DNA from 3 places in the Synechococcus sp. M16.1 genome. Region 2 is predicted to be linked to each of the others. Evidence: predicted binding sites of a transcription regulator. Region 2 holds the regulator's gene; each other region holds the start of a gene.
What was found. The regulator NtcA, encoded in region 2, controls nitrogen genes in cyanobacteria. The targets are predictions, from matches to a motif close to GTANCNNNNGNTAC.

Region 1: SynM161_RS11675 (molybdenum cofactor guanylyltransferase) is a predicted target of NtcA. The motif match lies at 2,535-2,548, and genes of this name have one in related genera.
Region 3: SynM161_RS04205 (DUF4278 domain-containing protein) is a predicted target of NtcA. The motif match lies at 2,905-2,918, and genes of this name have one in related genera.

Annotation. Positions count from the first base shown of each region.
Region 1 is NZ_CP047954.1:2,053,739-2,058,661, reverse strand. Features, by position in the region: gene SynM161_RS11685 (nitrate reductase) at 1-697, opposite strand, end outside; gene SynM161_RS11680 (NarK family nitrate/nitrite MFS transporter) at 780-2,321, opposite strand; gene SynM161_RS11675 (molybdenum cofactor guanylyltransferase) at 2,584-3,180, shown strand; gene SynM161_RS11670 (GTP 3',8-cyclase MoaA) at 3,177-4,220, shown strand; gene SynM161_RS11665 (redox protein) at 4,300-4,791, shown strand; gene SynM161_RS11660 (transglutaminase family protein) at 4,779-4,923, opposite strand, start outside.
Region 2 is NZ_CP047954.1:250,984-255,906, reverse strand. Features, by position in the region: gene dcd (dCTP deaminase) at 1-241, opposite strand, end outside; gene SynM161_RS01295 (cob(I)yrinic acid a,c-diamide adenosyltransferase) at 241-840, opposite strand; gene rph (ribonuclease PH) at 986-1,729, shown strand; gene ntcA (global nitrogen regulator NtcA) at 1,788-2,504, shown strand; gene SynM161_RS01280 (DUF3084 domain-containing protein) at 2,532-3,683, shown strand; gene SynM161_RS01275 (resolvase) at 3,680-4,126, shown strand; gene SynM161_RS01270 (DUF3146 family protein) at 4,104-4,361, opposite strand; gene pth (aminoacyl-tRNA hydrolase) at 4,361-4,923, opposite strand, start outside.
Region 3 is NZ_CP047954.1:751,949-756,871, reverse strand. Features, by position in the region: gene SynM161_RS04215 (hypothetical protein) at 1-1,777, opposite strand, end outside; gene SynM161_RS04205 (DUF4278 domain-containing protein) at 2,658-2,825, opposite strand; tRNA gene SynM161_RS04200 (tRNA-Ala) at 3,122-3,194, opposite strand; gene lexA (transcriptional repressor LexA) at 3,255-3,878, opposite strand; gene SynM161_RS04190 (hypothetical protein) at 3,945-4,169, opposite strand; gene SynM161_RS04185 (hypothetical protein) at 4,181-4,504, opposite strand; gene argF (ornithine carbamoyltransferase) at 4,501-4,923, opposite strand, start outside.

The sequences.
Region 1 (4,923 bases), 310 kb from region 2:
TCGGTAAGTGGATATCGGCGGCTTTGGCGGTGTCGGTGCGGCGTGGATCCACCACCACGATCTTGACGCTGCCGGGGTTTTTGCGTTTTCGCTTCATCAGCCGCTGGAACAGCACCGGGTGGCATTCGGCCGTGTTGGTGCCGATCAGAAACGCCACTGTGCAGTGGTCGAGGTCCTCATAGCTGCAGGGGGGACCATCGGAGCCCAGGCTGCGGGTGTAGCCCGCCACCGCTGAGCTCATGCACAGCCGTGAATTGGCGTCGAAATTGTTGGTGCCCAGGGCGCCTTTCAGCAGCTTCTGGGCGAGGTAGTAATCCTCGGTGTGGAACTGACCGGAGCCGTACATGGCGATGCCATCGGCGTTGCCGCGCTGGGCCACGCTCGCCTGGATCTGGCCGGTGATTTTGTTGAGGGCGTCGTCCCAGCTGATCGGCGCGAAGTCGTCCTCAAGGGTCGGGCGGAACAGCGGTTGGCGCAGGCGGCCTGGGGCCAGGGTTTCGCCGACGGTGGCGCCCTTGATGCAGACCTGGCCAAGGCTGGAGGGGTGTTCGCGGTCGCCGCGGGCGGTCCACATCGGGTTGCCCTCGGCATCCCGTTTCACGGCCTCACCCTTCACGGCAGGAGGCAAAAGCTCCAGACCACAACCCACGCCGCAGTAGGGGCACTGGCTGCGCACGCTGCGGGGTGAGTTGGTCATGCAGGAACCAAAAAAAGAACAAAACCCGGAGCCGAAGCTCCGGGTCGTTATGCAGCGACAGGGTGCTGCGGAGGGAGATGGATCAGGCGGTTTCGCCTTCGTGCAGGTCTGCGAAGGACCCCTTGGGCTCCTTCAGGAAGAAGAAGCAGAAGAAGGCCACGATCAGACCGGCCACGCCCAGGATCTGGAAGAAGGCACTGTTGGAAGCCGCGATCACCTCGGGGGTGGGTTCGCCGCCGCCGCCCATCCACATCGGCAGGAGGCTGAAGATGGTCAGGTAGGTCACAGCACCAACGTTGCCGTAGGCACCCACCAGGCCGGCCACCTGACCGGTGACGCGACGCTTGACCAGGGGCACCAGCGCGAAGGTGGCGCCTTCACCGGACTGCACGAAGAAGGAGGCGAGCATGGTGATCACCACGGCAACAGCGATGCCGGTGGTGCCGGTGAAGGTGCCGGGCTTGATCATGCTCATCACCAGGTAGCCCACGCCGAGACCGGCGGTGAGGAAGCCCATGGTGTTCTTGCGGCTGCCGACGCGGTCGGAGATCAGACCGCCTGCAGGGCGGGCGACCAGGTTCACGAAAGCGAAGCAGGACGCCAGGATTCCGGCGGTGGCCTTCGGCAGATCGAAGGTGGTTTCAAAGAAGGTGGGCAGCATCGAAACCACGGCCAGTTCGGAGCCGAAGTTCACGATGTAGGTGAGCTCGAGGATCGCCACCTGGCGGAACTCGTAGCGATCTTCCTTGGGATAAACCTTGTTGCCGAGGATCAGGTCGCGGTTGGTGCGGATGATTCCCCAGGTCTGGAAGGCAAACCAGACGGCAACGGCACCGAGCGCCAGCGGATAGGTGCTTGCGGTGAGGAAGCCCACCTTGGACAGGCGCCAGCAGAGCACGCAGAGGATGGCTGCGAAGGGCACGTTCATGCCCAGCAGACCCCAGAAGTCGCGCATGGAGGTGACTTCCAGACCTGCAGTTTTCGCAGGGCGCTGATACGTCTTGCCGGGGGGGGTGTCGGTGACGTTGAAGAAGTAGAAGCAGCCGTAGACGGCCGAGACGATGCCGGTCAGAGCGATGGCACCGCGCCAGTTCAGAACAGCGCCGGTGGGCAGTTCGAATCCGCCGGAGAAGGAGAGGAAGCCAGCAAGGGCCACCATGGTGAGGGCGGAGAAAGCGGAGCCGAAGTTGCCCCAGCCGCCATAAATGCCTTCAGCCAGGCCGATTTCCTTGGGCGGGAACCACTCGGCCACCATGCGGATGCCGATCACGAAGCCGGCGCCAACGATGGAGAGCAGCAGACGGGCCACCACCAGCTGGTTGAAGTCCTGAGCGGAGGCAAACAGCAGGCAGGGAATCGCCGAGAACACCAGGATCGAGGAGTAGGTGATCCGGGGTCCGAATTTGTCCAGGAGCATGCCGATCAGCACGCGCGCCGGAATGGTGAGGGCCACGTTGCAAATGGCCACGGTGCGGATCTGACCAACGGTCAGACCCAGGTCCGCTTTTACGGTGGTGGCCAGAGGGGCCAGGTTGAACCAGACCACGAAGGTCAGGAAGAAGGCGATCCAGGTCAGGTGAAGGGTTCGGTACCTGCCCTGGAACGACCAAAGGTCGCCAAGCATTGAGGAGAAGAAATGGAACCTCGGGCTTCAAAAGGAAGGGTGCCCGGGGATGGCAAAACGGTCGAAAAGAGAATCCGTTTGACCCGCGCAGTTAATCAATTCGTCGGGCCCGTGTTTGGTCAGATTGGTTACCGATTTCTGTTTTTCTGTACCGAAGCAAACATCAACGGGGCTGATTGATCGGATCAGGCGTTCTTGTGCGGCAATGATTTGGTAGCGGTTGCAACTTTTGTGCGTTGTTGGACTCCGCTGGTGCAGATTCTTGGTCGGCGATGTGAACCAAGGCTTGCGGGTTTGTGTGCTCAGTGGCGGAAGCAGCCGTCGCATGGGGCGTGACAAGGCCCTCCTGCCGCATCCCTCCGGTGGTGTCTGGCTCACGGCCCTGGTCGACCAGCTGTTGCCCCTCGGTTATCCGGTGCAGGTGTTGAGTCGTCATGCCGCCCACGCAGAGCTGCTGGCCCACCGGCCGGGATGTTCCGTGCTGCTGGAGCCCCCTCCCTGGAATGGCCCTCTGCAGGCGCTGGCCAGGCTGTTGCCGTCTCAGCCTGGGGAGGCCTTGTTGGTGCTGCCGGTGGACATGCCCCGTTTGAACACCGCCGTTGTCCGCCAGCTGATCGCAGCCTGGAATCGTGCCCCGGAGCAAGCAGCGGTGGCCCATGACGGGCAACGGCTGCAGCCACTGTTGGCGGTGATCCCCTCCGGTTCCCCCTTCCGCTCCAGCCTTGATCAGCAACTGCAATGCGGAGAGTTGCGCTGGATGGATTGGTTGGCCCGCGTTCCCCATCAGGCGGTGCGCTTGCCTGCGGAGGCGTTGGTGAATGCCAACTGCCCCTCAGATCTGGCAGCTTTGGAGGGATGAGCACTCCGCTGCCACTCGCAGACCGCCTCAACCGGCCCATCGGGGTGCTGCGGTTGTCGCTCACGGCCCGCTGCAATCTCGCCTGTCCGTACTGCTGTCCGGATGTGGAGGAGCCCCCTGGCCTGCTCACCCTTGAGCAGCAGATTCGTGTGATTCGTGTGGCCACGCGCCTGGGGGCACAAACGTTGCGGCTCACCGGTGGAGAGCCGTTGTTGAGCCGGCGTTTGTTGCCTTTGCTGGAGGCGGTGGCTCAGGCCCGGCGGGATCGTTCGGATCCGATCGCCGGTTTGCAGACCGTGGCGCTCACCAGCAACGGGGTGCTGTTGTCGGAACCGATGGCGCGGGCGTTGCGTGCCGCAGGGCTGGATCGCATCACCATCAGCCTGGATGCGGCGGAAGGGGAAGCAGCGGCGCGCATGGCTGGCCTCCAGGGTGGTGCCGTGGCTGGTGAACGCCTGGTGCGCCAGGTGCAGGACGGCATCGCGGCGGCCTGCACCGCCGGCTTTGATCCCTCACGCGGTGAGCTCAAGCTCAATGCCGTGATCCAACGGGGGATCAATGACGATCAGCTGTTGCCCTTGGCCGCTTTGGCGCGGCAGCAGGGGATCGAGCTGCGTTTGATCGAATATATGGATGTGGGCAACCGCAACCAGTGGATGCTGGAGCAGGTGCTGCCGGCGGCGCAGATGGTGGAGCGCATTCATGCCCGTTGGCCTCTTGAACCGCTGGGTCGCCTCAGGGGTGGGACAGCCCGGCGTTGGCGCTATGGCGATGGCGCCGGATCCATCGGTGTGATCGCTTCCATCACTGAGCCGTTCTGCGGCGATTGCAACCGCTTGCGCGTCACTGCCGATGGACAGGCGTTCACCTGTTTGTTCTCCGCTAATGGCACGGATCTCAAGCCTGCGCTGGCGTCGGAGCCTCGCCTCGAGCAGGCCATGCGCCAGCTTTGGCAGCGACGTCAAGACCGCTACAGCGAGGAGCGTGATCCAGCGGCTGCTGCGTCAACCCATGCGGAAATGGCGTATCTGGGGGGCTGAACCGTCGTGATCGTCACCGTTTTTGCGTGATGCTCTCGGTACAACGGGGCAGCTGAAGGATCCAAAAGGATCCATCCAAATGTTTGAACTGCTGGCCTACGAGCGCTTCCGCGACACCCCGTCGGTTCGTTTTTTCGACGTCACCGTGGATACCTCGAATGCGCGCGACCTGGTGATTCACAGCGGCCCTGCGGTCTCGCCTCCCAACGATCCGGAGAGCGGAGCCTGGCAGTTCTATCTGCATCCCCATCAGGAAGACAATCTGCTGGCGGCCAGTGGCGGCAGAACCTTCTTCTTGGTGAACCTGGCCTGGGAGCAGCCGTTTCACATTGTTCGGCTCGAGAGTGGTGGCGACATCCTTCGCATCCCTCCTGGCACCTTCCATCGTTCGATCTCCGATCCCGATGGTTCCGTCGTTCTGAACCAGGCGGTTCGTGAAGAAGGCGCTTCTCTGGTGCATGAATTTCGCGTTTACAACAGCGCCGAAATTCCGGCTTTGATGGCAGCCACCCACAGCTCGGCGCCGAAGCCCCAGTTGCACGGGGTGGAACCGTTGCTTCAGGCGGCCTGAACCAGGTTGCGTGAAGGGGTTTCCGTTGCGGAGGCTTCTTCGCTGATCTGAATCTGCCAGGTCAATTCACTGTTTGTTCCCGGGGGGCCGCTGAAGCTGCCGCTCACAGCTGCGGTGAGTTCCGGCTTGGAG
Region 2 (4,923 bases):
GAGTGGGTTCGAGGTTGGCCGGGTTGAACCGCTTGGGGTTCATCACCGTGCCTGGAACATGCCGGAAGATCAGAAATTCCTGGGGAGAAAGGCGTAGGTCGTAGCCGTAGGAGGAGCAACCAAAACTCAGCACTGGCCGCAGCTTCTGCTCCGGCTCCAGGTGACGGACCAAACCGCTCTGGAATGGCTCGATCATTCCCTGCCCGGCCTGTTCAGTGATCCAGCGATCGCACTTGAGCATCAGAAACCTCGGCGCAACTCCGTGACTTGATCTGCCATCTCCACCACACCGGCGGGGATTGCAGGTCCAGTGATGATCACATCCATCGAGGCGGGCCGCTGCTCAAGGGCTGCAATCACGTCCGCTTCATCCAGGTATCCGAAGGCCACGGCCAGGCCGAGTTCATCCAACACCAGCTGATCGAGATCTCCTTGGATCAGATGCTGGCGGCAAATGGACCAAACCTCAGCAACCGCCTCCGCACCACCGGGATGCCCCGGCGAGGAGAGACAGAGGGGCACTTCCGGCCGTAGCCAGACCAGACCTCCGCAGAGCTGCACCCGGCCGGCCGGTCCCTGCTGCACGCCCCCTTTGAGGAACTGACTGATCAGAACACGACTGCCCAAGCCGGCAGCTCGCATGGCCTGGCTGAGAACACTGGCAAAACTGCCTCGATAGGGCGCCGTATGCACTTGCACCTGTCCTTCGGGAGCCACCAGATGTAGGGGTGGCGGATCAGTGACGGCAGGCAAAGGCCTCAGGCCCGCCCGCTGTAAAGCCTGCTGATCCCGATCCAGGGAATTCTGGAAGGCTTGGGGGTCGGCGAGGCTTGTGGTCATCACGGAAGCATCTGTCCGGGCGACCCCGGCAAGACCTTGAATGTAGCGGCGAGATCACATTCCACAAGGGGATTGACACCACCCATGGTGTTTGGACAGGGCGAGAACCAACCGCCTGCCAGGCTTGACGAACTGCACACCACCAATGAGCCAATCCCCTGAACGCCGCACTGATGGCCGTCGCCCGCAGCAGTTGCGACCGTTCTCGGTGACCTGGAATCCCATGGGGTTTGCCTTGAGCTCCCTTGTGGTTCACACCGGCCGAACCGCTGTTCTCTGCAGCGTTTGCTTAGAGGACAAAGTTCCCCGCTGGCGCAAGGGAGAAGGGCTGGGATGGCTCAGCGCCGAATACCGGTTGCTGCCTGGATCCACCCCACAGCGGCAATCACGGGAGCTGATGAAACTCTCGGGTCGCACCCAGGAAATTCAGCGGCTGATCGGCCGAAGCCTGCGCGCCGTGATCGACATGGAGCGCCTAGGGGAGCGCACCTTGCTGATCGACTGCGACGTGATCCAAGCCGACGCCGGCACCCGGACGGCCTCGATCACCGGGGCATGGCTCGCCCTGGACCAAGCCTGCCGATCACTGGTGGAACAAGGAGTGCTGGAGCGATCTCCCCTGGTCGATCAGGTGGCAGCCGTATCCGTTGGCTTGGTTGATGGCCAAGCCTTGCTGGATCTGGACTACAGCGAAGACAGTCGAGCCGAGGTGGACCTGAACGTTGTGCAGGCCGGCGATGGCCGTCTGCTGGAAATCCAGGGGACTGCGGAGGGAGCGCCCTTTAGTCGCAGCCAACTCAATGAGCTGCTGGATTTAGCGGAGCCGGGATTGACATCCCTGATGCAGGCGCAACGCCAGGTCTTCAACGAGCACAGCAGCGTTACGTAATAACCGCTACATGGCGGCCACCGCCGGCTCCGTAACTTCGCTTCACCAGGGGGTTGTCATGACCAGTAGCCGAGGTTTCAGCCGATACGCCCCGCAGATGGTGGCTCCAGCTCCCAGCGCAGAGCCCGCCAACCGCTCTCTGCTGGAGATCATCCGGGATCTCGATGGCGCCAGCACTGAACTGGTGGACCGCAACAAAACCATCTTTTTCCCTGGAGATCCCGCAGAACGGGTGTATCTAATCCGCCGGGGAGCCGTTCGTCTGTCCCGCGTCTACGAATCGGGAGAAGAAATCACCGTGGCCCTGCTCCGCGAGAACAGCCTCTTCGGGGTGCTGTCACTGCTGACAGGTCAACGGTCCGACCGCTTCTATCACGCTGTGGCCTTCACCCGGGTCGAAATGGTGACGGCACCAGCGACCTCCGTGAAGGCCGCCATCGAAGCAGACACCAGCGTTGGCCTGCGCTTGCTTCAGGGTCTCTCCAGCCGGATTCTGCAGACCGAGACGATGATTGAAACCCTCACCCATCGGGACATGTCATCCCGGCTGGTGAGCTTCCTGTTGGTGCTTTGCAGGGACTTCGGCGTGGCAGATCAGCTGGGCATCACCATCGACCTGCGCCTGTCCCATCAGGCCATCGCTGAAGCAATTGGCTCAACACGCGTCACAATCACGCGTCTGCTGGGAGACTTGCGTCAATCCGGTCTGGTTCAGATTGACCGCAAGAAAATCACGGTTCTGGATCCGATCGCGCTGGCCAAACGCTTCAGCTAGGCCTGCCATCGCCCGACTTGTGCAGCGATGAGCGGCTGGGCACTGATCCTGGTTCTGTTGGTGCTCGGGGGCGTGCTGTCGACCCTGGGCGACCGCTTGGGCAGCCGCGTCGGCAAAGCGCGACTGAGTTTGTTCAGCATGCGCCCACGGCGCACCGCCGTTTTGATCACGGTGTTGACCGGCAGCCTGATCAGCGCACTCTCACTTGGCCTGATGCTTCTGGTGAGCCGGCAGTTGCGGGTGGGCCTGTTTGAACTGGATGCCCTGCAGGAGAAACTCCAAGACAGCCGTCAGCAGCTGGAGGCAGCCGAGCGGGAACGGGACAAGACCCAAACGGAAACCAAACGGATCGCCATTGAGCTCGAGCAATCGCAGCAACGGTCCAACACCCTGCGCCTCGAACTGGCTCCTCTTCAGAAGGAGCTGGCCCAACTCGAAGCCGAACGTGAACGCCTCAGCCAGGACATCGCCTCCCGCGATGCGGACATCGAGCGCACGGAAGCCGAACTCAACAGCGTTCGCAGCCGCATCCGAGCCGGTGAGAAGGAACTCAAAGAACTGGAACGCAATCTGGTCGCCTTGCGGCGTGGATCGGTGGTGATCAGCAGCGGACAGACCTTGGCAAGAGCAACGGTTCGACTCGATGCTCCGGACCAGGCCAAACAGGCTGTCGACAGGCTGTTGCAGGAGGCCAATCTCAAGGCCTACGGGAAAGTGCGACCTGGCGAAGCACCCGAACGCCAGTTGATCCGCGTTCCGCGCAGCGATGTGGAACGCCTGCAAAGCATCATCCGCAAACCGGAGACCTGGGTGATCTCGCTGCGCTCAGCCACCAATGTGCTGCGAGGTGAAACAGCGGTTTACGCCTTCCCAGAGGTGCGTCCGAACCGGCCGGTGACCCAACGCGGAGACGTGCTGGCCACCACCACACTGCAACCTGATGAACGCACTCCAGAGGGCATTCGCACACGGTTGAACCTTCTCCTGGCCTCGGCCTATGCCGAAGTGCAGCGGCGGGGATCCCTGACCGAAGGCCTTCAGTTCGATGGATCAGCCCTCTCCCAACTGGCCCAGACCCTGATGGAAGGACCCAGCCAAAGCGTGGTCTTGGACGTGATTTCCGCAGGGGTCAGCGACAGTGCCGATCCTGTCGTCGTCACCATTCAGGCCTCCCCATGAAACGGGTGGCCGTCATCGATCCAGGCCGCTGCAAATGTGGTCTTGTGCTGGCCGATCTTCAGCTCGGCCTCGTGCGCGAAGGGCATGTGCTGGCCCCGGAGGCCGTCGAACCCTGGTTGGAGCACTGGAATCAAGACCAAGCTCTCGACCGCATCCTGATCGGCGATGGCACGGGAAGCCGAGCCTGGATCCAGCGACTGGAACGGCTGGGCCATCTCACCGTGGTTCCGGAGCAGGGAACAACCCTGAGGGCGAGACAGCGTTACTGGGCACTATGGCCGGCTCGAGGTTGGCGACGGATGCTGCCGGCAGGACTGCGCATTCCACCGGTGGATCTTGATGCTGTTGCAGCTTTGGTGATGCTTGAGGAGCACCTGCAATGCCGCCTGAAATGGCCTGAGCCTGCTCCGACGTTCTCGCTCAGAACCTGGCCCGGACCATGAAGGTGTAATCACCCCCCGGTTCCAGCCTGTAATCAGAACGCACCAGAAAACGCCTCAGGGCATCCTCGATCAGGGCACGTCCCAGGGATGGCTCCACCACCAGTTCACCGCGATCAAAGGCCCAGGAAAACTGCCACTCAAACCCTCCAGCAGAAACTTCACCCTCCACGCACTTGGCTTGAAAACACTGGCGGAGCACCCGCAAATGGGCCGTTGTCGCCGGAAGTGCCGGCATCAGTCGACCGACTCCAGGTCGTAGCGGAACCCGTTGATCCAGGTTCCAGCGCGCTCAAAGCTCTGGCGCTGGAGACGTTGAATCCCATCCAGAACAGCATCGAGAACAGCGCCCACACAGGGTTGCTCCGCCTTGCTGAACGGACCAAGAACATGGGATACCGTTCGGGCGCGGCGTTCGGCAGGGTTCTCAGCCGGCGCACCAATGCCGATCCGCAGCCTGGGGAACGCCTGGGTCCCGAGATGCTGAATGGTGCTGCGCAAACCGTTGTGCCCGCCGGCACTGCCCTGGGCCCGCAACCGCAAACGACCCAGCGGAAGATCCATATCGTCCACCAGCACCAGCAATTGGTGAGGCTCCAGGCCGAACCAATCGAGAGCTGCACGAATGGCACGACCGCTGTCATTCATGTAGGTCTGAGGCATAAGCAAGCGCAGCCGCTGCTCACCAACCCCTGTATCGGCTGCAAGACCATGCAACTTGGCTTGCTGACGAAAACTGAACCCAGAGCGCTCACCCAAAAGCTCGAGGGCCATGAAGCCGATGTTGTGACGGGTGCCGG
Region 3 (4,923 bases), 500 kb from region 2:
TTCTCCAGGCTTCCCCTTTACCGGAATCGGCCAAGCTGCTGAAGCTGAGTCCTGCGGTAGCGCTCGCTTCGCCATTGCCATGACGGATCAGCTCACCCTGAAGTGACCATCCTTTCCGTGATGGATCAAAACAGCATCCATCGCGGTCCAGAACAATTTCCAACCGCGGTCGCTCGCCGCGTTTTGTCTCAGAAGTCGGGCTGATCCCCCGGCCGAGATTGAGCATCCGTGCAAGCAGTTCCGGGCCTTCATCCGGTGACGGTTCATCTGCAATCAGAAGTTTCTGGATCACCAACTGCCGCAGCTCAGAGCGCAGGCCCCTCAGTCGTCCTGCCGACCCACGCCAGTCGTAGCTCTCCCTCAGTCGGCGGGTGGTCGGAAGCCAGTCGTCATGCGTGACTGGCTCCGCAGCCCGGAAGTACTCCTCCACATCCGCCGGCACTGCGCTCTGAGCATCCATGGCGGCGGAAGCCGGTATGTGCTGAATGGCATTTCCCACCATTGCAGCTGCGCAATAAGCGCCGCCGTCGTTCAAGCGATTTCCGTCGACATAGTCGACGACCATTCCGGCCCCACGGATCAGAGCAATGGTGGATCGACAAGGCAGGCAGCCTTCGGTGGGACTAACCCTCGTCACACCCAGACGGATGGTGGTCTCAGCAGGCTTGTGAAGCAGGTCTGGCCGGTCCTCTGGGTGGATTCTCCGGGGGAGGGGAAAACTTGTCAGATCCAGGGCTGCGGAGTCTCCGGGGTCGAGGGCAGCAGCGGTTCCAGGTTCGGTCCGACTGGCGGCGAGAAAAGGTGCCCAAATGCCGTTCACTTCGGCACGGCTTACGTGGCTTGGATTTGCATCGCCACTGCGAAAGACACGGGCTTGCACTTCTAGGCGTCCCCAGCTGATCGCTGGCCAGAACCATTTCGCTGCGGCATCGGTCAGGTCTGCGCAGAGATCTTCCGGATCCCGAATGCCAAGTGCCCCTGTGTCCTCCCGATCTGGTTCATGGAACGCGGGAATAAGAAGTGTCGTCCCGCTTCCGCTGAGCCCTGCTCTTTCAAGCTTCAAATCGACGCATGTTTCCTCAGTTCTCCAGTCGGACAAAGCCACATCGATTCCGTCGCGAAGACCCGGTGAGCCGAGATAGGCACCATCAAGGAATGAAGCTCCTTCGATGTCATGGGCCGGGATCTCGCTTCGCCCGAACAGCCTCAAGCCTTCCTGTTCCCGGCCATGCACGCGTGAGGAGAACAGAACCGTGAGCAGGCGCGAATGCATCCAGCTCACCGCCTTGCCTAGTCCGAAGCTTCCACCACGCCCGGCGTCATTGCCGGTGGAGAAATTCTGAATACAGAGGCGGCGGAAGTTGCCGCTCTCGTCCCAGTCATCTCCCGAAAGACCTTCGGTGCCGCTGTCGCTGATGCGCAGGCAGACGAGCGTGTCGGCTTCCATCGCCTCGAGCCCCGCTCTGAGGGTGAGCGCAGCACCACTGAGGCCAGTTACCGCACCCATGTGCGGTTTCAAACCACCCCAGTCCGCAGCCCTTAGAAATGCATCACGCTCTTCACCGTTCAGCAGCAGCAGATCGAAATAGACAGATGCCCTCTCAGAGCCGATCCTTTGATCGCAGCTGTTCTGGCAGATCTCTCTTACGAGTGTCTCGAGAAGGGACCTGCGCTTCTGACTACTTCCTGACTCAAACAGCTCGGCCGCAGTGCTTCCCCCACTGGCACGGCCCTGACCAAGTGCCGGAGTCGAAACCCACTGTAGTGGTGCCGGCATGGAGCTTATGAAGCGTTTGGACACTGTATCTGGTGTGAGTGGAATTTAAGGACCTCAGGCGCTCCTGTCACTAGACCCGTGACCAAGACGAATCAGTTCTTTTCATCAGCACTCACCCCTACCTGAATTTCTCTCTCTTTTCGACCTTCCTTACGTCACTCCGCCGGCGAAGCCATTTCCCTTGGCGGTCATCACCAGCGCATCCCGCCAGCTGCATTTGCGTTCAGCGTTGGTGGCTCTGATTGATGCCAGAGCTTCAGCGATGGAACAGAAGCGCCAAGGCGTATCCAAGGACTAGACCGATGCCCAAGGTGAGCCAGAGCAGCTGTGACTTCGACAAGTGGAGATTCTCGGGAATCCCTTTAATCCACTGTTTAAGAAGCGAGAGCACTGGGTAGAGCCTCGCCACCCTCAGCTTCGACTGGTACTCATCCCAAGTCTCTTTATCTGGGTAGTAGTGGGTTCTGGAGTTGAAGGTTGCGCTACTAGGGATTTGGTGCGCCTCCCATTTATGCCTCGCCCGGGCCATACCCGACCAAGCATGGGCACCGGGATCAAAGTTGCAGTGAGGGCACTTGAAGTAGCTCATGTCTCCTCAATCACCACCAGCGCAACTTCACAACGGCTACGAGTCCGACTCTGAGGACTCGACCATCCAACCCAAAAGGCGCTCTATGACTTCACCGCGACTTCTTAGGCACCACTCCTTCCGCTTGAGATCAAGCATTGCCGCCATCTCATCGCTTAGGTGGACGGTGAACGCTTTTTTGTTGCCGATCCGTGCCATCAGAGCCTGACTGCTCAGCCAAGGATGCCAACTCCAGGCAAAAAGAAACCCCCACCGAGGGCAGGGGCTAGGGATCTTCTGATCAAGCCTTGATCACTTGGTGTAGGACGCGCCTCGGTAGGTCAGGCTCGGATGAGCATTTTGAGCGACTTCTTCGCGGCAGGTGTTGTAGTGCTCGCGGCGGTAGGTCAGCTCGACACAAGCTTTGGGTGAAGCTGCTTGAGCTTCGTAGGAGTGACCTCTGTAGAGAAGAGCAGTCATGGTTAGTTCCTCAGAAAATTCCAAGTCCCCGTTCCGTGGCTTGGAGTGTCTGCGCCCCTTCGAAAGGAGTGAACGTTATGTAGCGGTTGCTACAGATCCTTTATAGGGGAGTGTCAACCCCTGCGTCGTTCAAATGGATACACAGCGCGTTTTTGGCACTAGCACCGCTCAACACCTTCCCCGCAAGATTGGCGCACACTTTGGCGCACAAAAAATGATATTTAGCCGTTTTTCATTAAAAAAGCGGCCCGAGTGGACCGCTCAGATGCCAGTGCTGGACTGGCTTTTCTTAAGAATGGAGCCAAGGAGACTCGAACTCCTGACCCCCTGCATGCCATGCAGGTGCTCTACCAGCTGAGCTATGGCCCCATATCGACGTGGAAGCTTCAGAGCCGCCGTTGTCGTGAAACAGCTTACACCGCGGGAGCCTCAGACCTGGCGCCAGACGGCAACCAAGCGACCCTGCACCTCCACCTGTTCGGCGGGAAGCTCAATCGGTTGATAAGCGGGGTTGGCAGCTTCCAGCACCACCGTCGCCCCCTGGCGATGGAAATGCTTAAGCGTGGTGCCACTGCCGGCCACCAGAGCACTCACCACCGTGCCGTTGCGCAACCGCTGCGGATCCTGCACCGGCTCCATCAACACCACATCCCCATCGGCGATGTGGGAGTCGACCATCGAGTCACCATTCACCGTCAGGGCAAACAGGCCACGGGTCTCCAGCACCGGCGCCAGGTCGAGATGCTCCTGAACATCATCGAAAGCCGTCACCAGGCCACCGGCGGCAACGGCGCCCAGCACGGGAATCCCGGCGGCACCGACCATGTCTCCAAGGAGCTGCAAGGTCCGCGCCTGGCCTTCCTGCCAGGTAATCCATCCCTTCTGCTGAAGATGGCGCAACCTGCTCTGGATCGGCGCAGGAGAGCGCAGTCCCATCGCCTGCATCATCTGGCGAATCGAAGGGCTGTGGCGATGGGTGCCGATGTAGTCCGCCAGCCAGTCGTAAAGCTCTTGCTGAGCAGTGGTGAGGGGCTCCTGGGGGGCACGGGTCACCGCAAGAAAAGGTTCGGGCAATACATTTGTACCGTTCCTTGCCGTGTGCCGCAAGCGCAGGCTCACTCAAACCAGCTTCCACACCGCAGCTTCAGGAATGCTCGGCGCCAGGTTCAGGTCTTTGGGCTCCTTAAACACCACACGCCATTCCGGAACCCGGCAGGAGACATAGCCGGGATGCTCAATCAGCAGCCCCGGCTGCTCGGTTGTGCTGGCCACCCAGCCCGACATCCAGTGCCCCTCCTCCGAGAGGCCACCTTTGAACCAAACCCAGCAGCGTTCCTTACGCATCGCGATGCTCTTCAGCGGTTTTTGTAGTTCTCAAGCTGTTGCGGACAGGCCGCCATCAGATATCCCATCAATTGCCCGGTAATACGGGACTTTTCCTGATCGGTTGGTGCGTTGGGAACATCCTCGTAACGCATCGAGGTGTCGCGCTCAAACATGGTTTTGAGCTCAGGATCCGGCAAGGCGTAAAAAGCATCCACACCCATTTCACAGATTTTCTCGGCCGTCCATCGGGCGATGGTGCTCTGCTGTTGTTTGTCGGTGGCCTGATCCGCTGACGCTGCCACCGCATGGGCGGTGACCATCAACGGCACCAACCAGCGGTGGATCACCGTCACAGACCACCCATCAACACCGCCAACAGAGACTGCTGCGCATGCAGGCGGTTTTCCGCCTGATCAAAGATGCGGCTTGCCGTGCCCTCCATCACCTCGGCGCTGATCTCCTCACCGCGGTGGGCCGGCAGGCAGTGCAGAACGATCGCATCGGCTGCCGCCTGCTCCATCAGGGCTTGATCCACACAGAATCCTGCAAAGGCCTGCTCCCGCTGCGCCTGTTCGGCCTCTTGGCCCATGGAGGCCCAAACGTCGGTGTAAACGGCCTGGGCACCCGCCACCGCCTCACTGGGGTCAGTCACCACCTCAATCGAGGCACCGTGCTGGGCCAAAGATTGGGCCTGCTCAAGCACACCCGGCAAGGGCTCGAAGCCCTCGGGGCAGCCGATCCGCACATTCACCCCTAGCAGAGCGCCGCAGAG